Regions from separate parts of the Pseudobacillus sp. 179-B 2D1 NHS genome, predicted to be linked through region 2. Evidence: riboswitches for the same ligand, from Rfam matches in the RefSeq annotation. Region 2 holds a riboswitch; the other holds the start of a gene.
What was found. Region 2 has a riboswitch for lysine ahead of ACH0BF_RS17570 (amino acid permease). Riboswitches for the same ligand answer to the same signal wherever they lie in the genome.
Positions count from the first base shown of each region.

Region 1: another riboswitch for lysine. It lies ahead of dapA (4-hydroxy-tetrahydrodipicolinate synthase); the one in region 2 lies ahead of ACH0BF_RS17570 (amino acid permease).

Region 1 is NZ_JBIQDP010000023.1:2,740-14,000, forward strand. It holds gene ACH0BF_RS19120 (MFS transporter) at 1-1,116, shown strand, start outside; gene ACH0BF_RS19125 (biotin/lipoyl-containing protein) at 1,172-1,807, shown strand; gene ACH0BF_RS19130 (NAD(P)H-dependent oxidoreductase) at 1,940-2,479, shown strand; gene ACH0BF_RS19135 (hypothetical protein) at 2,479-2,886, shown strand; gene ACH0BF_RS19140 (MFS transporter) at 3,204-4,469, opposite strand; gene dapA (4-hydroxy-tetrahydrodipicolinate synthase) at 5,234-6,127, opposite strand; lysine riboswitch at 6,255-6,434, opposite strand; gene ACH0BF_RS19150 (M20 family metallopeptidase) at 7,278-8,660, opposite strand; gene ACH0BF_RS19155 (MFS transporter) at 8,787-10,025, opposite strand; gene ACH0BF_RS19160 (helix-turn-helix domain-containing protein) at 10,225-11,261, shown strand, end outside.
Region 2 is NZ_JBIQDP010000019.1:40,509-51,769, reverse strand. It holds gene hemA (glutamyl-tRNA reductase) at 1-30, shown strand, start outside; gene ACH0BF_RS17605 (cytochrome C assembly family protein) at 44-877, shown strand; gene hemC (hydroxymethylbilane synthase) at 898-1,830, shown strand; gene ACH0BF_RS17595 (uroporphyrinogen-III synthase) at 1,827-2,612, shown strand; gene hemB (porphobilinogen synthase) at 2,612-3,589, shown strand; gene hemL (glutamate-1-semialdehyde 2,1-aminomutase) at 3,602-4,891, shown strand; gene spoVID (stage VI sporulation protein D) at 5,081-6,250, shown strand; gene ysxE (spore coat protein YsxE) at 6,313-7,296, shown strand; gene ACH0BF_RS17570 (amino acid permease) at 7,402-8,871, opposite strand; lysine riboswitch at 8,972-9,150, opposite strand; gene ACH0BF_RS17565 (APC family permease) at 9,293-11,122, opposite strand.

The DNA.
Region 1 (11,261 bases), on a different contig from region 2:
ATTTCTTTACAAACGGATACCTGGCGCTGGTTGTTTGTATTAAATGTGATTTCGTCTTTATTATGCTTAATCATTGGTTTCTTTGGATTACCAAAAGATGAAAAGGAAAAACACGAACACAAACCAGTCGACAAAACGGGGATATTTCTATTAACCCTTATGATGATTGTCCTTGCCGTTCCGTTGTGTAATTTATATCAAAAGGGGTTCTCTTCCCAGTATGTATGGCCATTTTTTGTGATTGCCTTTATCTTACTCGTTTTGTTTGTTTATGTTGATCTTAAAGCAGAGGTGCCGTTGATCCCTTTTGCTACATTAAGAGCACCCAAACCCATTTCGGGAACCATTATGGCAGTCACTGCTCATATTTCCTTAATCGTTGCACTTGCCGGTATAAACGGATTTTTAAGAAATAATATGAATCTACCATTTCTATATTTGTCTCATTTTTATTTTTGGTTCTTTGTCGGAATCGTGGTGACAGCCATTCTAAAAACGTTTCTTTATGACAAATTAGGTGCTGGAGTTCTGGGGTTCATTGGCTCTTTAGCCGTCATATATGTCAGCATTCAGTGGAGAATGGTTGGAGCGGATGCTTCTTTGTTCTCGCTTTATTTCCAAGCAGCTTGTTTAAGCAGTGGGATAAGTATGACGCTTGTGTCGGGAGCTCTAGGAACCGCGCTTGCTGGTGATCTTCATCAGGCATCCATGCGGTCTGTTACGTTACATTCCATTCGAAACTTTTTAGGCGCAGTTATTTCACCGGTGATCGGCTGGTTTTTAACGACGCAAAATGCCAATCATTATGAAAGAATAAGGGAGCATTTAGACGCAAACAATCCAGAGTTTAAATGGGAAATGACGAAGTTAATAAAACATTTTGTTGAGGACGGTCTCTCTTTATCAAAGGCTAAGGATTTAGCTTCATATGAAATTGTAGCCAACGCAAAAAAAGCAGCCGTCTTGGGAGCTTATCATAATTTGTTTACTTTATTGCTCATTTTAGCTGTAGTCATGATGCTCGCTTCTATTGGGAAAATTGCTACAGGGAAAGGTAGATCACTTGTTCAAAAGCCGAAAAGGACGCTTTTGCCTGCCCCTCAAGAGAAAAAGTAGAAGGCTGTTTGACATGATGAAAGAAACATAACGAAATTGAACAGGAGAGAGAAACGTGTATAAAAGACGTCTAATCTTAATCAACATTATAGGGATCGTAATCGTTGTCGGGTTAATTGCTGGTGGAGCATTTTTCTACTATGAAAACAATAATTTTGTGCGAACAGATGATGCTGTCGTATCGGCTGATATTATGCAAGTGGTTGCACCAGCTTCAGGTGTATTGAAGGATTGGAATATGAAAGCGGGTAAACATGTTGCCAAAACAGAAGCTATAGGCAAGGTATCAGATGGGAAAGAAACTCTTCCTGTTCACGCAATGGATTCAGGAACAGTGATTAAAAATGAAGCTAAAGCAAATGAAATGGTTCAGGCGGGTCAGGTTTTAGCAGAGACGGCAGACATGAATAATCTGTATATTACTGCGAACATTAAAGAAACAGATATAAAAAATATCGAAGTTGGAAATAGCGTAGATATTACTGTTGATGGGGATGCAGACACTACTTTTAATGGCACCATTCAAGAGATTGGTTATGCTACAAATTCTGTGTTCTCAGCACTTCCTTCTGAAAACTCGAGTGGCAATTACACAAAAGTAACTCAAAAAGTCCCGGTAAAAATCTCTATTCAAAGTCCTTCTTCTAAGGTATTGCCTGGCATGAACGCAGAAATTAAAATTTCCATTTAATCATGGACATGTTCCATTTATAAATACTCTTTTCTATTTGCTTTCTAATTATGAGGTTCACTTTTTAGTTAAGTTTGATGAAACGACCTTTCCTGCAATAAGGATAAATACAATATGAGGTGAAAATATACGATGAAAATCTATGTAGTTTATGATAGCGAAGGAGAACATACAAAGGTCCTTGCGGAGTCCATCGCAGAAGGGGCAAAAAAGGTTGGGGGCGCAGAAGTATACCTTGACCATGTAGAGCAGGCGGATATATACAAACTTGCTGACATGGATGCAATTATATGGGGCTGTCCAGGACATTTTGGAACAATTAGTTCCGGGTTGAAGAATTGGATTGATCGACTTGGTTATTTGTGGGCTGAAGGAAAGCTTATTAATAAGGTGGGGGCTGTTTTCTGCACGACTGCAACAACTCACGGCGGATTAGAAGCTACCATGCTTAATTTGATCACACCAATGCTTCACCAGGGAATGATCATTGTAGGGTTACCAGGAAACATCCCTGAGAATTCCCTTTACGGATCTTATTATGGGGTTGGAATCACATGTTCTGTTGATGAAACACAGCTTATTCCTCAAGAAGGGTTAGCGCTCGGAAAAGCCTTAGGGGAGCGGGTTGCCATGGTAACAAAAACGTTTACGAAAGAAAGAGATGATCAATAATGGCAGTCATCATCTTTTTTATTGTCCTCGCTATTATTGGAGTAGTGGCCTTAACCATCATTAACACAAAGGCTGTATCATCGGAAAAAACTGAAGAAGAAATTCAGCAAGGCACTGAAATGGAAGGGCAGAATAATAATGAAGTGAAGGCTTTGGAAATGGCTGAGCCCATTAAGCCTGAAGAGAAAAAAGTGGAAAGTGCCAATAATATAACATTAGAAGTTGCCGATCGTCAAACCTCCTCTACCATGAATGATCAAGCTTATCGAAAGGCCCTTCAATCATTTAAAGAGACAACTAAAGGTGATAATATAGACCACCAACCGGAGAAAAAGATAAAAGACGATGAATACCGAAGAGCCTTGCAGGCAATATCTGAAAAAAATCAACTAAATAAAAAAGATTAGAATCAAAGAAATAGAGCTTGCTCTCTGCATATTCATGAGAGCAGGCTCTATTTTTTAGGTTAATGTAATGTCTTTTCTGTTTAGCAATGATGCTCGTAAAAGAGAAAGCCCTGTGTTTAAATGCCTGTTTCTATTTTGGGCGCATTTTCTATTAAATGCCCATTTACAGAGCATGAATTGACGGTAGGTTGAATGGTTCAATGGTTTTTATGATTCAGAGCTGTTTCCACTTTTTTCTTACATCTTTCATTGCTGTAGCATGACCCATTTGACATCCTCCTTATGAATTTTAGGAAGGACAGGATCTATTGAACGCATTACATGGCTTCTTGCGGTTGAATTTCCTCTACAGGATCAAACTCCGGCTTTGTTTTACTTGCGATAAAGAATAAAACAAACTGAACAATAGCAAGTCCAATTAATACATTTAGAAGCAAGCTATAAGAATGGCTAATATTGAAGATTGCTCCTGATATTACTGGAGTGGTCGCAGCACCGAGTGAGATAAAGATGGAAACCACACCGTATTTGGCTCCGTATTCTTTTTCTCCGTAAAGAGCGCCTGTAAGATAGGCCGGTGTAACCGTAACAGCCGTTGAACCGATTCCAGAAAAAATTGTGTAAAGAACGGCCGGAGCAACGACATTTGCTTTCATTAAAAATAGAAAACTGACCAAGCTGGATGCCGAAATCAAGAATACTGTAGTAATTAGCCCAAGCTTATCAAATAGCCGCCCTACTAATAGCTTTCCGATAATAACCATAGCTGAACCTAATGATAGAAGCAATGCAGCTGTTTTGGCCGTTGTGCCGATACTAGCCAAATATGGCGCGAGGTTGATCAACATGGCATTCACAACAATGCCGCCAATTAAGATTGCTGCACACAGAGCCCAAAATGACACGGATTTAAATGTTTCTCCCTGAGTAGCACCTGCTAATACTTTATTTTGCACAACATCTGACGATGGTGCTTCACCTAACGGCGCCAAGCCTTTATCAGCAGGGTGCAATCTAATAACAAAGACTGCTAATGGAATTAAGATCACAGCAATTAAAATTCCAATCACAAGATAAGCTGTTCTCCAGTCATAAGCTGAAATAAGCCAGTTGACAACAGGGCTCATGATAACACCGCCGAAACCACTTCCTGCAAGAGCAATCCCTAAACATAAACCACGTTTTTCATTAAACCAATTTGTAATCAGAACAGATCCTGGTATCATGGCACCGCCAGACAAGCCAGCACCCATAAGGATAGCAAATAAATAGAAATGAATCAGTTTTGTTGAGAAGGAAAATTCGATAAAGGCAAGAGCTGAAATTGAAATAAATAATGTTAAATAAACTCTTACGTCCATCTTTTTCATTAGTTTTCCGGCAAATGGTCCTGTAGCCATCGCAGCCAAGGACATAATGGTGAAATACAACATAAATTGAGAAGAACTAAATCCGAGTTCCTTTGTAACAGGCAGGGTAAACAAAGAAACCAAGTTTGCAATTGGAGCATAAATAAATGTCATAATTAAGAAGGCTGCTGCAACAATCCACCATCCGTAAAAAATTCCGCCTTTTTTATTCATATGAAAATATCCATCCTTTTCTATCTTTTTTCACAACCGTATACATTCACATCTAAATTATAGAAGCTAAGTAATAACCGCTTAGTGCTCCCCGTTATAAACCAATCAAGCGACTTTTCGATACTCCTCTCTTTACTGACTCAAGTGAGGATGATTTTAATCATCCGCTTGTAACCGCTTCCCTTGGTTTTATTCTAATATGCAATTTGTGTGCCAATCTCATAAAAATTTGCTGCGAAACGTTGTAAATAAGGAATTTTCTCAATATTATTTTATTGTTCAAACGAACTGACTAAAATCGGGGAGCCCCCTCAATCCTGAGTTATATAAAAATAATATAAATAGTAAAAAAAATTTCATCCGCTTGTAAAAATTTTTTTACATAGAGAGGCGCGTGTTGGAAATGATTTCGTGTGATTTTATTTTTAGCAGGAGGGAAATAAACTTCCAGCAGCTAAAATCCTTTACGGTAGATGACAGTCTTATCCGTGTATTTGGTTGTCGGGAGAATGAATGGTTATTCCTTTATTAATTGCATAATCAACAAAGGACAGTTGAATGAAATCAAAGTAGCTAATGGATTCTTTGGTAGAAAAGAGGATAATGGTTAATTTCACAATGAGTATAAGATAAGAAGCGACTGCAGCGGGGATCTGTTGAAGAGTAGGTGGTGGGGTTTATTCGTAGCAGTGTGAAATACGAGAAAAGAGCTGACCTTGGTGCAAAAATGCACGAAAGCCAGCTCTTTTTCAATAGAATGTACATTAAGAAATCGCTTTTTCTTTTACACTCAGTGATTGCAGTGCTTGTTGTAAGTCCGCTTTTTCTTCCTCATTTAGAGGAACCATTGGTAAGCGAACACCGCCTACAGGGATCCCGTTTAAATTTAATGCGGCTTTTACAGGTGATGGACTTGGTGCAGCAAATAACGCTTTCACGATGGGGAGAAGGTGGCGATGGGCTAGAGCCGCCTCTCTAAGTTTTCCATTCCTGAAGTTTTCAATCATCCTTTGCATTTCATTTCCGATAACATGAGAAGCAACTGAGATCACTCCTGTACCGCCAATTGATAATACTGGTAAGGTTAACCCATCGTCTCCACTGTACAATGAAAAATCGTCAGGTGTTTGGCTTATGATTTCTGTCATGGCATCTAAATTGCCGCTTGCATCTTTAATGGAGACAATGTTGGGGATCTGTGCCAGGCGAACAACTGTCTCAACAGACATATTGACCACGCTTCGCCCTGGTATATTATAAAGCATGACCGGTAATGACGTGGACTCAGCAATCGCTTTAAAGTGTTGATGTAAACCCTCTTGCGACGGCTTGTTATAATAAGGGACAACGAGCATAATGCCATCGACTCCTGCTTCCTCTGCAAGCTTCGTCAAATGAATAGAGGCTCTTGTGTTATTGGAGCCGGTACCAGCAATAACAGGAACTCTTCCATTTACAACTTCGACGACAAACTTAAATAACTCAACTTTCTCTTCCGTCGTTAACGTAGGGGATTCTCCGGTTGTGCCCGCTACCACTAAGCCGTCCGTGCCATTGTTAATTAAATAATTAATTAAGTTTTCTGTAGCATGAAAATCAATCTCACCATTTTGTTCAAATGGGGTTACCATAGCAGTTAAAATTTGTCCGAAATTCATTGCTTCTCCACATCCTTTATTATTTTTATACAATAGAGGGAGAAGGGCGGTTGGTAGTTAACGCAAAAAAGCAGCAACGAGGCTTCGCTGCTGCAGTAGAAACAATTAGGTGAAAAATTATTTCTGTGCGTAAGATAGCCCTCCATATAGTTTCCTATATGACAATTCTGTATTTATTCAATAACAGAACCAGCTTCAAGAAAAATGAGATTCTTTCGGCTTCGGCAAATTCCCCTTTTCGCAATCATCATTGGACCTCATTATCCTCATATTGCGTACTCATGGTCTTTGCGCCTCTATCCTTACTTCAAAAAAGTATTGAAATAAGTAAATATGTAATTATATTATACAATATCAGCTTTTCTATTGGATTGCAAGGATAAGTGAGAGCTGTCTTTAAGTATTTTAATGTAATAGAGTGGTAGGGGGAAAATAGTTGTAGTCGGGAGCAGGGTTAACAGAAAACAAGAGTACTCATCGTTCAATCCTGGAGTCAGGTCCAGTGGTGACAGGTGAGCACTCCCAAGATATTTTTAACTCATTTAAAATTAGTGAAAGGGAAGAACGCAATGAAGAAGGGGAATTTTTTCTTGTTAACGGTGATGCATATGTATCTACGTTCAATGGAAATTCGTTTAGTTCTAAGCATTACAGCGTCATATGATAAAAAGTTTTATCGTTATCACTCATATTAGCTTTTTTATTGAATTGATCACTGCTTTCATAGTAGTTTGTTTGTATGCTCTTTATTCGGAAAAGCCAATCGAGTGGAACAGCTCCCCATTCCTGCCGTGCGGGTAATTAAAAACCGACACCATTTACAGATGCCGGTCGTGATACTGACAGTATTACATATTAAACAATGCCATCTTAGCGTACGGCGCCTAAACGATCGAAAAGAACCACGGAGTCGGCTTTATACGCAATATCGGTTTTGTTTTCGGTGGCATTAGGTCACATAGCCGCCCATGGAAAAACTGTCTGGATGCTAAATTTTGTTAATCAGCTTCAGCATTCAGTTTTAAAGCCAGCTTAAATTGCCGATCTGAAGATGGAGCAGTTTGCCTCTAAGCTTTTGTCACCCAGCAAAAGAAGAGTTTTTTACTATCTGTTATTTAATAAGAAAAGAACGCATCAGTATATTCCGTCTTTACACAGGAAGAGCAGGCTTATACTTGTTATCTTTCGTACGAGTTTCAAATTCCCGTTTGGCTTGCTCGATTTTTCTGTCATCGCTGTACAGGTCATATAAACCCCCAGCGAGGGTTTTTGCTGCAAAAATCATTCCTTTTAAGCCGACTCCTGAACCGGAGGCAGCCGTTGATTGCCATGTGTGTGGAGCTGTGCCCATTGGCCAGCAGCTTATTAAGCATTGTGCAAGCGGAGTAATCCAGCTAACATCACCAACATCGGTGGAGCCGGGAGCAATTTTTCCTTTATCAAATGTGGCTTCAACTGAGTCATGAAGGACCATTTGGTTGATATAGTCTGGCGCATGATAGGTCTGCATCACGCTGCGTTTTTGACTTAAGGTATATGATTTAGAGATTTCCTCGGCAAATTGGTAGTCCTCTCCTGTGAAGCGAGGGGAGTGAATCTCATTCATATTATTATACAAAACATCTTCTAACACACTGTTAGATAACGTGTCATAACAGCCGGCGAGAAGCTCCGATTCAATCTCTGTTTCGGTCATCATGGCAGCACCAGAAGCAATCTTTTTTAATCTCTTTGTTATCTCTTCCACCTCTTCTCTATGGGGAGCGCGGATATAATACCATACCTCTGCTTCTGGATGGACGATATTTGGCTCATGCCCTCCATTTGTAATGGAGTAATGAATCCGGGCTGCGTCTATGATATGCTCTCTTAAATAATTCGCACCAATATTCATCAATTCCACACCGTCTAAGGCGCTTCTGCCCATATGCGGTGCTGCAGCGGCATGGGAAGCAACACCGGTGAACTTAAACTTGATAGAGTTCATCGCTAATGTTGAAGCGCTCCACACGGTTGTAATAGGTGCTGGATGCCAAGTGAAACAAGCATCTAAATCATCAAATACACCTTCTTTGGCCATGATAACCTTTCCGGTTAATGTTTCTTCCGCTGGGCAGCCATAATAACGAATGGTGCCAGAAATTTCTCCTTTTTCGAGAGCTTGTTTAATGGCTAAAGCCGCTCCAAGGCCAGCTGTTCCTAATAAGTTGTGCCCGCATCCATGTCCAGGGGCCCCTTGTTCAATAGGTTTGCGAGTAGCTATAAGCTCTTGTGATAAACCCGGTAACGCATCATATTCACCTAGAACCCCTAAGATTGGCTTCCCGCTTCCGTACTCAGCAATAAAAGCTGTGCGCATACCCGCAATAGTGCGTTTAATATGAAATCCGGTCTCTTCCAATAAAGAAGCTTGCAAATTAGAGGCGTACTCTTCCTCCATTGCTGTTTCTGGCTTATTCCAAATATTGAGGGCAATCTCGTTCAGTTTTTGTTCATATTGATTGATCCATTCCCATAAATTCTGCTTTGTCATCTATGAAACTTCCTCCTTCAGATCTTGAATAGCAAGATTGTGAAATTAAAAGTAGTAGAATAAGGTGAGAAGAAATTTTCTATCTTAATGAAAACTTCACATCCTTAAAACATAAGATAAAACGTTTTATTGCGCTGCCGCTTTTGAACTTTCAGTATTTAATTTCTTTTCATTATTGGTAATGGTGAAAGCGGCAACAACGGATACGACCGCTCCCGCAATTAAAAACCAAAAAGCTGCGTTGTATGTTCCAAATCCACTGATTAAAAAGCCCATCACGAGCGGTGCCAGAAATCCTGCAGCCTGTCCTCCCATATTTATAAAGCCCATTGCTGAGCCAATAATCTCTTTAGACAGCAATTTATGAGGCAATGAGTAGGTGGTAATAATCGCGGTCGATACAAACGTCATGCTTAATATATAAGCTGTGATAACACCGGCTACAGATGATGAAGCAAATATAAAGTATAAGCAGATTGAAGTTAATATCATGCCAATTCCTGTAAAGTATTTCTCCCGGCCGCTAAAAAACTTTTCAAGGAGTAAACCGCCAAACATCACAGTGAGTCCTGAAGCAATGGCTGGCAAGGACGCAATAAAGCCAGTTGACAGGATTCCCATTCCACGCTCATTAATTAAATAAGAAGGCATCCAGCCGGCTAATCCCCAAACAACAATATCAGCGCCAAACCACATAACCATAATCTTCCAGAGAGACGATGATTTTAAAAGCGTTTTCATTGGAACTTTATTTTTACTTGTATTTTCTCTGTCCTCCCATTCCAACCTTTTTGGGGGATGAAGGTGCTTCCAAAAAAGAATGCCCATAATCAGCCCGGCAGCGCCAATAGTGATGAACATCCATCGCCATCCTAGCCAAACCAACATCGGCGCTGCGATTAACGGAGCGAGGGCGATGCCAAAGCTATTAGAGGACATCATGAATGAAGAGGCTTTGGCCCGTTCTTTTTTAGAGTAAAACTCAGCAATTGCTTTTTGGCTGGCGGAAGGATAGCCGCCTTCTCCGAGACCAAACAAGAAACGGATGACGAGCAGTGATGTAAGTGACCAAGCTAATCCGCTTAAAACGGTGAATATAGACCAGGCAATGATAGAGAAGATGACGATTCTTCTAGAGCCATATTTATCACTTAACCACCCTCCTGGAATTTGCATGAGGGCATAGCCGGCAAAAAAGCTGCTTAGGACAACACCGATAGAGGCAGGGTCCAACTGGAAGTCTTGACTGATTGCAACGACTGCAACTCCCATTACCATTCGGTCAAGATAGCTAAGAAGCCAGCCAGCAAACAGAAGACCAAGAATAAAGTGTTTTTTGTTTTTCTGTTGTAAAAATGTTCCCATCCATATCCCTCCTAATAAATTGTTCCTGAAAAAGCTTTCGGGTTGATCATTTCTCGGTCCCAAGCATTTAAGAAACTAAAGCGCTTTCAATATCTTTTTTAAAATTATAAAATTTTCTAAATATTAATTGCAATGTTCACTTGCAACCAATATAGTTAATTTTAGTGTGGGAATACACACCATAAAAAGGAGTGTGAATATGGAATCTTCTTCTATACCATCATTGATTCAGGAGTGGCTAGCCTCCTTAACGGTTAAAGTTTGGATACGGAATCACCGAAATCATCAATTTCGGCTTATATATGAAAACGGGAGGGATACATCCCTTTTTTCTCTTCCAAAAGCTCCAATGAAAAAAACAGGGAAATATACAATCTACCAAAACAATGGAAATCGGTTTATATCTTTTTTTTATCCGAATGACTGTGAAATACTCATTTGGGCTTCACAAGACGCTTATGTTGATATTACAGAGAGACTTGAACAACTGTATACATTTTTCTATTTGATTTATCAGCAAGAGGTCATTCGGACGAAAGATGCAGAATTAGAGCATTTAATTGAAGGGATCAGTGCGATTTCTTCGCTTGATGAAAAGGATTGTTTAGAGGCGATCATCAACAGTGCAATCAACGTGATCCCTAGTGCCGATGCCGGCTTTTTGCAGTTGTTTGATTACGACTCGGAGTGCTTGACTGTAAAGGCTTCTATCGGTTTTAATCATTCAATAAAGGAATTTAAAATACGAGTGAAAGAGGCGATTACCGGGATTGTATTTCACGACGGGAAGCCAAGGATATTTCAGACAAAGGAAGAGATCTTTGATGAAATGGACCATTATCATATTAGTAAAGCAAATTTTGATATCCTGATGTCTGCCTCAGACGGGCATGCCATTAAAGCCATGTTGTGTACACCTGTAACAATCGGACAAAAACGAATTGGTGTACTAGCTGTCCATCAGTTTTATCAGAATGGAAAACTGATTAGCCGTGATCTTGAACTTCTTAAAGTGTTTGCAGATCAGGCGGCGATTGCCATTCAAAATGCACAACTTTATGATGAATTAAAAATCCGATTAAACGAAGTTACTATGTTAAGCCAACAATTAAAAGAAAAAAATAAGTTTCTTTTAAAGCGGGATAACGTGCACAGATTACTAACGAGTCTTTCTTTGCAGAACAAAGGGCCTGCTTCCATTATTTCAGCTTTAAGACGGATGCTCGATACGCCTGT
Region 2 (11,261 bases):
ATTCAGACAAAGCCATTATTCCAAGTGTAAGCGGGGTTACTTGATGTTTGAACAAGGAATGGCCAGGCTCCACGAATTGATGGTAATTTTATATGCGCTGAGTGTTATGCTGTATTTTATCGACTTTTTAAATCAGAACCGGAAGGCGAATAAAGTCGCCTTCTGGACTTTATCGATTGTTTGGGTTCTTCAAACAATTTTTTTGTTTTTATATATGTTCAAAACCGGCCGTTTTCCGGTTCTTACCCTTTTTGAAGGGCTTTATTTTTATGCGTGGATCTTAATTACGCTTTCATTGGTTATTAACCGGCTGCTGCGTATGGATTTTACCGTTTTCTTTACTAATATGATTGGCTTTGCCATTATGGCGATACACACATTTGCCCCTGTGCAAATGGAATCTCAGGCGATGGCGGAACAGCTCGTTTCTGAATTGCTGCTTATTCATATTACAATGGCCATTTTGTCGTACGCTGCATTCTCGCTTTCTTTTATTTTTTCTGCACTTTATTTGCTGCAGTACAGGCTATTAAAAATGAAAAAATGGAGTCAGCGTTTATGGCGTCTAGGTGATTTAGATAAGCTGACGAAATTTTCATACGTATCAAATGCAGTCGGAGTGCCAATGCTGTTGCTAAGCTTAATTCTTGGGTTGATCTGGAAGTTTATTAAACTGCCGGATGTAAGCTGGTATGACGTGAAAATTATTACTTCTTTTATTCTGTTGATTATTTACGGCATTTACCTTTACCTGAAAGTTCGCAAGGGCCTTTATGGCAAATCATTGGCACTGTTGAACACTGCTGCCTTTTTAATTATTTTAATTAACTTTTTCCTAGTGAGCCGATTTTCGTCGTTTCACTTTTGGTACACTTAAAAGCAAAGCAGGGGGATATTATGAGAAAAATTATTGTCGGCTCCCGCCGAAGCAAGCTAGCTTTAACACAAACAAACTGGGTGATTAGCCAGTTGAAAAAGTTAAAGCCGGAATACGACTTTGAAGTAAAAGAAATCGTTACAAAGGGCGATCGCATCCTGGATGTTACGCTCTCTAAGGTGGGCGGGAAAGGCTTGTTCGTCAAGGAAATTGAGCAGGCCATGTATGATAAGGAAATTGATATGGCCGTGCATAGCATGAAAGACATGCCAGCTGAGCTTCCCGAGGGATTGACCATTGGCTGTATTCCAGTGCGGGAAGATCACCGTGATGCTTTCATTTCAAAAGATCATGTAAAGCTTAAGGATATGCCAGCAGGGGCCGTTATCGGTACGAGTAGTCTGCGCCGCAGCGCCCAACTGTTAGCTGCTCGCCCGGATTTGGAAATTAAATGGATTCGAGGCAATATCGATACGCGTTTAGCAAAGCTTGAAACTGAGGAATACGATGCGATTATTTTGGCCGCGGCAGGCTTGTCACGCATGGGATGGGCCTCTGACGTTGTAACAGAATTTTTGGAGCCAGAACTTTGCCTGCCTGCAGTAGGCCAGGGAGCCCTTGCTATTGAATGCCGGGAAGATGATAAAGAATTACTTGAGCTGCTCGCTGCTTTTGCCAACGAGGAAACGACGAAAACGGTGACTGCTGAGCGGGCTTTCCTTCACAAGATGGAAGGCGGCTGTCAGGTGCCCATCGCCGGGTTTGCTGTAGCTGACGGCAATGAAACCGTGCTAACTGCTCTTGTCGCCTCACCAGATGGAAAAACGATTTATAAGGAAATAGTAAGAGGCAGCGATCCGCAAGCTGTGGGTGTAGAAGCAGCAGCTTTGCTTTCGGGACGTGGCGCTAAAGAATTGATTGAAGCGGTGAAAGCAGAGCTTGATGCCGAATGACACCCGGTCGGCCGCTTGCAGGCAAGCATGTATTAGTGACCCGTCCAAGAGGACAAGCAGCTTCATTTATTGATAAAATAGAAACAGCCGGGGGAATCGTTCACTTCGTTCCCCTGATCGCTTTCCAGTCTTTCTCAGATGATCGTGAGGAAGAATGGTTGCAGCAATTGTCTACATATGATTGGATTATCTTAACGAGTAAAAATGGTGTCGATTTTTTCTTTCAGCAGCTAAAGAATAGAAACATAGACCGCACAGTTATACGTGGCCGTTTTGCTGCTATTGGAACGAAAACAGCTGCTGTGCTCCAAAACTACGGATTTCATGCTGAGTATATTCCCGAGAAATTTTCCGCTGATCAGTTTGTAGAAGAAATTACCGGAGGGCGCTTTGAAGCGAAAAAGGTGTTAATTCCGAAGGGGAATCTTGCCAGAACAGCTATTGCTGACGCCCTCAGGGAAAAAGGGATGACGGCTGACGAATGGATCGTTTATGAAACATATTTCCCCGAAGAAGCAAATCAGCAATTAATTGATTTACTTGTAACGAATAAAGCGGACATCCTCACATTCACAAGTCCTTCTGCTGTCCGTCATTTTATGAAAGCAATAAAGGAAGTGGGCATGCACACGCTGGAACATTCTGTTGTTGCCTGCATCGGCCCAGTAACTAAAAAAGAAGCGGACCGCTTCGGTCTTCATACGCAGATTTGCCCAGAGGTATATACGAGCGAATCGTTGGCAGAGGCAATTGCCCGCTATTTCAGAAAGGAAGAAGAGTAATGGAATTACAATTTAAACGTCATCGCCGCTTGCGCCAATCAGCTAATATGCGTGCATTGGTACGTGAAACTTATCTTCATAAAGAGGACTTTATTTATCCTCTCTTTATTGTAGAAGGCGAAAACATAAAAAAAGAAGTCCCTTCCATGCCTGGTGTGTATCATTTGTCAATGGATCGCTTGAAAGCAGAAATGGACGAAATTCTAGCGCTCGGGTTAAAATCTGTCATTTTATTCGGCGTACCAGCTGAAAAAGATGCAGAAGGAACGGGTGCCTATCATGATCACGGCATTGTTCAGCAGGCAACACGCTTTATTAAGGGGCACTATCCGGATATGGTGGTTATCGCTGATACGTGTTTATGTGAGTATACAGACCATGGCCATTGCGGAGTGATCGAGGGCAGCAAAGTGTTAAACGATCCATCATTAAGTTTGCTTGCTAAAACAGCAGTCAGCCAGGCTGAAGCAGGTGCCGACATCATTGCTCCATCTAATATGATGGATGGGTTTGTCGCTGCTATTCGCCGTGGATTGGATGAAGCAGGCTTCACTGATGTACCGATCATGTCTTATGCCGTTAAATACTCATCAGGCTTTTACGGGCCTTTCCGTGACGCAGCCGAATCTACTCCGCAGTTTGGTGATCGAAAAACCTATCAAATGGACCCGGCTAATCGCCTGGAAGCTTTTCGCGAGGCAGAGTCAGATGTAGAAGAAGGGGCTGATTTCTTAATCGTCAAACCCGCTCTTTCTTATTTGGACATCGTGCGTGACATGAGAAATGAATTTAAATTGCCAATTGTCGCTTATAATGTGAGCGGTGAATACTCCATGGTGAAGGCTGCGGCATTGAACGGCTGGATCGATGAAAAGGCAATCGTTATGGAAAAGTTGATCAGCATGAAAAGAGCAGGTGCCGATCTAATTATTACGTATTTTGCTAAAGATGCAGCCCGCTGGCTGGATGAACAATAAGGGGGTTCTTGTATGCGTTCTTACGAAAAATCAAAGCAAGCCTTCCAAGAGGCGGTTAAATTAATGCCAGGAGGGGTGAACAGCCCAGTTCGCGCCTTTAAGTCCGTAAATATGGATCCAATTTTTATGGAACGGGGGAAGGGCTCTAAGATTTACGATATTGATGGCAATGAGTACATTGACTATGTTTTATCGTGGGGGCCACTTATTTTGGGCCATGCGAATGATCAAGTTGTAGAAGCTTTGAAAAAGACGGCTGAAACTGGGACGAGCTTTGGTGCCTCGACTCTCATTGAAAATGAACTAGCGAAGCTTGTGATCGAGCGTGTTCCGTCTATTGAAGTGGTTCGTATGGTCTCTTCTGGGACGGAGGCCACCATGAGTGCGCTTCGTCTTGCCCGCGGTTTTACAGGCCGCAGTAAAATAGTAAAATTCGAAGGCTGTTACCATGGTCATGGCGATTCCCTCTTAATTAAAGCTGGTTCTGGTGTGGCTACTTTAGGATTGCCAGATAGTCCAGGCGTTCCTGAGAGCGTGGCGAAGAACACAATTACCGTACCTTACAATGATCTTGACGGTGTTAAATATGCTTTTGAACAATTTGGTGAGGACATTGCTTGTGTCATTGTTGAACCTGTTGCAGGCAATATGGGCGTTGTACCGCCACAGCCTGGTTTCTTGGAAGGACTTCGTGAAGTAACGCAGGATAACGGTGCTCTCCTTATTTTTGATGAGGTTATGACTGGTTTCCGTGTCGGTTATAACTGTGCGCAAGGATTCTTTGGCATCACGCCTGACCTTACGTGCCTTGGCAAGGTAATCGGTGGTGGGCTGCCGGTTGGTGCCTATGGTGGCCGGGCAGATATTATGAATCAAATTGCTCCAAGCGGACCAATTTATCAGGCAGGCACTCTTTCTGGAAATCCAATGGCGATGGCTGCCGGATTGGAAACACTCCGGCAGTTAACACCAGAGATATACGAGGAGTTCGGACGCAAAGCAGATCGCCTGGAAGAAGGATTGACCGAAGCTGCACAAAAGCATAACATTCCGATTACATTTAACCGCGCTGGTTCGATGATTGGCCTCTTCTTTACTAACGAACATGTAACCAATTATGAAAAGGCAAAAACATCTGATCTTGCACTGTTTGCTGAATATTACCGGGAGATGGCAAATGAAGGTGTGTTTTTGCCGCCATCTCAGTTTGAAGGGTTATTTTTATCCAGCGCCCATACTGAAGAAGATATTGAGCATACGATTGCTGCAGCTGAAAAAGCGTTCAGCCGCCTAAAGAAATAATAATAGAAAAAACCGCCTGGCTATATGCTGGCGGTTTTTTTTCGTATTCTAAATAGAATGAGGCAATCTTTCATATTTCTTAGAGAAGCGTCATACAAATAAATTGTGAAAGAAGATCAATAGGAATATCTTGCCGTTGTATAAACAAATGGATGGCATAAGGCCGATGAATAGAAAGGAGGAAATGAAGTGGCGTCTCAAGACCTGTCATATTTGCGGTTTTCATTAGAAGAAACTGTCCGTTTTACGAGTGGTCAGGAAGTAGGAGAATTATATTCTATTTCTCTTGATCCGCAAATTCAAACTGAAGAAACAGATGAATTTATTAGAATGCACGGTTTCTTGGAACTTTCTGGAGAATACGCTCCATCAGAGCAGCAAACCGAACCACTGGATACACCTACTTATAAATATGTGCAACAAGTGCTGGAGCGCGGAGAGAATGAGTGTGAATTCTTTCATCACTTTCCGATTGATATAACGATTCCTAAATCACGCATTGCTAAAATGGAAGATGTGGAGATTTACATTGATTCGTTTGACTATGAATTCCCTGAAAAAGCAAATTTGAAATTAACAGTCGATCTATCAATATCAGGGATCATGGAAGAGGAAGAAGAGAAAGAAAGAGAGCAGGTGAATGAATTAGTTGAAATGACACCAGCAGACGAAGAGTTACAAATAGAACAAGAAGAAAATGTAAAAAATGACGAACCAGGGTTTTCAATTTTAAAGTTGGATGTGAATGATGCAGGCGGCTCAGAGGAAACAGGAAGGGAGACAGATTTTTCGGTTGAAGTCAAAAGGCAACCTGATGTGCTTGAGGAAGAGAAGAAGGAAGTTTCAGTTCCACCAATGAGTGAACAAAGAGAAGAAAAACAGCAGAAAGAATCTCCAAATATTGTTTTGGAGATGGAAAGCAATCATTCCGCAGTTGCAGCAATCGAAGAATCTCCTAATGTGCTTGAATCATTGTCCATAATGGAGTCTGCTTCCGCGAGTCCGTCATCTCATCATGAAGTTCCTAATGTTTCAGAGCTAACAGAGTCTCCGGCTCAAGAGCCAGCCCATATGGCAGAGTCGTCCTCAAAGGAAATGGAGGAGGAGAACACACAGAAAAAGAAAAAGTCATTTAGCTTGAAAAAAACGGAAACGATGTCGCTAGCAGATTTCTTCTCAAGGAAAGAGTCAGAGGAAGCTGTAACCTGGAAGGTTTGTCTTGTGCAGAGAGATGATACACTCCAAAAGATTGCTGAGCGGTATGAGTTACCGGTAGCTGACTTAGTCCGAGAAAACAAATTGGAGACCAGCCAAAGCATTGAAGAAGGCCAGGTACTCTATATACCGAATTCTCGTTAATGATCCGGCTGTTCCCGATTAAAGGTGGGACAGCCTTATTTTTTATAAAGCGGGTGAAGAAAGTGGAACAGCCCTATTCAGCTATTTGGAGAAGCTACGGATTAACCCCTTTGCACATAGAAACATTAGGCCACGTGCAAAAAATATCAACAGATAAAGGGAATTTTGCTTTAAAAAGAATTCCTTCAGTACAAGGGATGGATTTTTTATTCAATATGCAAAAGCTTTACCAGACGGGTTATCACCGATTTGTTCCTGTTTATCCGGCTTTGGATGGCAGATATGGCATTTTAGAGGGAGCTCATATTTATTATTTAATGCCGTGGATCGAAAGTGGTGAGCAAGAAATAGCCGAGAGAGAAAAAAAGATGATTCGGGAGGTTGCCAGGCTGCATTTCGTTTCTTCCACGGATGTAGCTGTAGCGAAGGAGGCGCGGATCTATCAATATGAACAGGTCAAGGCTTTGTGGGAAAGACAGGAAGAGCACTTAGAGCAATTTTTAGAGCTTTCAGAAAGGGAAACATATATGTCTCCGTTTCAATTGTTGTTTTGTCTTTATTATACAGATGTTCGCCAAGCTTTTTTCTATGCCAAGGAAAAGTTGAAAGAATGGAAAGAGGCAACAGAGGAAGAGGAGAAAGAGAGAACGGTCCAGGTTCATGGCAAACTGGACCCAGGTCATTTTCTTATTGATCGAGGGGGGGGAGGCTACTTTATTAACTTGGAGCAATCTCGCAGAGCCACGCCGATTCATGATTTAATTCCCTATTTCTCCCGTACATTGAAGGGGTACCCAGAAAGATCAGCTTTAGCGAGAGAGTTATTCAGTTACTATACAAATTTTTTTCCGCTGAAAAAAGGGGAGAAACTTTTATTCCAAAGCTATATTGCTTACCCGGGAGCGCTTTATGAGACAGCAGCTGCCTATTTCTCGGCACAAAGAAAACAAAACGAGTATCGCTATACGGATCAGCTGCAGCAAAATTATTGGCAGTTAAAAAATATCGAGTATTTCGTCACAGACTTAAAAGAAGAGGAAGAATAAAAAAATGGCTGGAGGAATGAAATTCCTCCAGCTCTGACAAGGTGTAATCGTAATCCTCGTATAATGTCTTTGATAAAATTTTACTTCTGCTTTAGCAATAACCTATTAGTCCCTGTTGAAATCACATTCTTCCAAAGGAATGACTTTCGTTTTGTGTTTGATTTTGTAAGCAATCCAAAAGATCAAGAATAGAGGAAGACCAATATAGGAAACAAGGACTCCATTCCAGTCAATTTGGCCTCCCATAAACGCTTGGAAATTTTGGCCCAAAATGACGAAAGTACATAGAATAAGTGCCAACAATGGCCCAATTGGAAACCATTTTGCACGATAAGGAAGAGTGGTTACGTCCCCTCCTTGAGCGATAAAAGCCCGACGGAAGCGATAGTGACTAATGGCGATCCCGAGCCATGTGACGAAACCAGCCATTCCGGAAGCGTTTAACAGCCAAACATAGACAGCGCCGTCGCCAAAGAAAGTAGTTAGAAATGCGAGAGAACCGACCAATGTGGTAATAATGAGCGCATTGACCGGTACCCCTCTTTTGTCAAGGCGAGCCAAAAATTTTGGGGCCTGTCCATCACGTGCCAAGTCCCAGAGCATACGGGTGGAAGCATACATGCCTGAATTGCCTGCGGACAATACAGAAGTGAGTATGATAGCATTCATAACAGAAGCAGCAAAAGCAAAACCTGCCCGTTCAAACACTAGCGTGAAGGGACTTACAGAAACAGAGTCACTTAGCAGACGTTCGTCTGTGTATGGGAGAATCAATCCGATCACAAGAATAGCTAAAATATAAAAAAGCAAAATGCGCCAAAATACAGAATTAATAGCTTTAGGAATATTTTTTTCTGGTTCTTCACTTTCACCGGCGGCTACTCCGAGCAGCTCCGTGCCTTGGAAAGAGAAGCCAGCTGCCATGAAAACACCTAAAACAGCTAAAAACCCGCCATTGAAAGGAGCGTCTTTAATTGTAAAGTTTGTGAGGCCAATGGCTTCGCCGCCCATAATACCAAAAATCATAAACAAACCGGTAACAATAAATAAAATAATAGTGACTACTTTAATAAGTGCAAACCAAAATTCTGATTCTCCAAATCCTTTGGCAGACATAAAATTCAAGCCAAACATAATTAAAAGTGCGAGACCGCTCCAGAGAATGGAAGGACTGTCAGGGAACCAAAATTTCATAATGAGCACTGCAGCGGCAAGTTCTGCAGCAATGGTAATCGCCCAGTTGTACCAATAATTCCAGCCGATGGCAAATCCAAGGGCCGGATCAACAAATTTTGATGCATATACCTTAAAGGAACCAGCTACCGGCATATAGGCCGCCATTTCTGCAAGGCTCGTCATTAAGAAATAGACCATTACTCCGATTGCTGCATAAGCGAGCAGTGCCCCTCCAGGACCGGCATTATGAATAGCTCCGCCGCTTGCTAAAAATATCCCTGTTCCGATGGATCCTCCGAGAGAAATCATCGTTAGATGGCGTGCTTTTAGAGTCCTCTTCAACTGATTGGGCTTTGATGATGATGTCGATGATGATGACGTAACTGTATTCCTCAATATTGTGCACTCCTTTTCGTGATAAAGATTGAATCATTTCAAGGGCAAATAAAAAACAGCCGTCGAAGAAGATCGACGGCTGTTAACAAGTCCGTTTAATCCTTCCGAAGATAGCCCTCCACGTTAAATAACGCGACAGTGATGTTCCTGTTCGAAAACATCCCCAGCATGAACAGACAATGACCTGTCCACACTTCGGCAGTTTATCCTTTCAAACGGAGTCATAGATGTCATTGTCTCTCTTCCGCTTTACTCATATAAGCTGCAGCCTCTATCCCATCGGTAAATGGGAATATTTAATTGACACTAGAATTATAGTCAATTCTTATCAATCTTGCAATGGTTAATTTTAGCTCTTCTTCTCTGGAATATGCACAAAGCCCTGTCATCCTCTCGAAGAGGTGTTTCGTAATTTGAGTAAAGATTATTTTTTAAATCGATAAGGGACGGTAGTGACAATGACATTCTTTTGATAAAGAAGGTAGATTCTTAAACGTAAGCTCGACTGATTGTGTAATATGTCCTGCCATCTCTTCTTCGTAATGAATTGTGGAATAAGTACGGTTAAGGTATGGTTCCTTTCATTCGCTTTTTCCACGGCTATGTCAATAAACCGGGCGAGAGGCCTCATTAAGCTTCTATATTGAGAATGCAGAGTAACAAGACGGACATTAGGCTTCCACTTTCTCCATCTCTCCTCCATTTGTCGTTCGCTTTCACGGTCAAAAGCGACGTAAACAGCAATGACAGTATCACCGATTAGTTCGGCATAATTTAAGGAATTTTCAACTACCTTTGTAATGCCGGCAACCGGGACAATGACGACATTTCCTTTAAATTGAAGTGCTTCTTCTCCAGATTTAATTCTCAGTTGTTCACCTGTTGCCATATAATGACTTTTAATTCGATGAAACATAAAGATAATAATCGGTAAGAAAACTAGCACAGGCCACACTTGAGAAAACTTAGTGGTAAAGAAAATCACCACAACAGTTAAGCTAATGAGCGCGCCGATTAAATTAACTGTTAATTTATACGTCCAGCCAACAGGCTTCTCTTTTACCCACTTTACAATCATGCCTGATTGGGAAAGGGTGAAGGGAATAAATACACCAACGGCATACAATGGAATAAGCTGTTCAGTTTCCCCCCTAAAAGCCACGATAAGTAGAATAGACATGATGCCGAGCGTGACGATTCCATTTGAGTAACCAAGCCGGTCTCCACGCATGAGAAACATCCGTGGAATATACTTGTCCGTTGCTAAGTTAACGGCTAGCAATGGAAAAGCAGAAAAACCAGTATTAGCCGCAAGAACTAAAATAAGAGCTGTAGTTCCTTGAACAAAGTAATAAATGAAATTTCTACCGAATACTTCAGACGAAATTTGTGATACCACTGTTTCTTCTGCTTTAGGAGTGATTCCTAGCCAATAAGCTAAAAACATAATGCCAGAAAAAAGAATCGCCAAGATAATCCCCATCATTATTAAGGTGTTTGCTGCATTTTTAGCAGCGGGTTCCTTAAAGTTAGGAACCGCATTAGAAACAGCCTCTACTCCAGTAAGAGCTGAACAGCCGGATGAGAAAGCTCTGAGCAATAAAAACAGACTGATGCCAGGAACGGCTGTTCCGATCGGAGAGTGCAGATCACTCGGTATTTGTCCGGTTGCAATTTTCCATAAACCTACGGCTGAAAGAAGAAGTAAGGCGGCTACAAATAAATATACTGGATAAGCAAGAACAGAAGCAGATTCTGTTACCCCTCGTAAATTCAAAATCGTAATTAATACAACTAGTAAAGCAGCAATAGATACATTATGTTCGTGCAATTGCGGAAAAGCAGAGGTGAGAGCGTCGGTTCCGGCTGATACACTCACCGCTACGGTTAAAATATAATCTACTAATAGGGAGCCTCCTGCAATGAGTCCGGCATTTTCTCCCAAGTTGTTTCTCGAGACAATGTAGGCCCCACCACCGTGCGGATAGGCATAAATAATTTGGCGATACGAAAGAATTAAGGCCGTTAAGAGAACCAGTACTCCAATGCCAATAGGAACAGAATACCAAAAAGCAACTAGACCGATTGTAGACAGCACAATTAAAATTTGTTCAGGTCCATAAGCTACAGACGAAAGGGCGTCTGAGGATAAAATAGCCAGCGCCTTTAACTTACTGATTCTCTGTTCTCCTAGTGCACTCGTTTTAAGCGGCTTGCCAATTAAGGCTTTTTTCATTAGTGAATAACGTGTCATGATGACCTCCAGAAAAGTAAATCAATCATATAGTGAGAAAGCATACGTTTATTTTTACTGTAAGAAAGCTCTTCTGTAAAAAGTTGATAAAATTATAATTCCCCCTTTGATCGTTACCAATCCTAGTAAAAGCTCACAG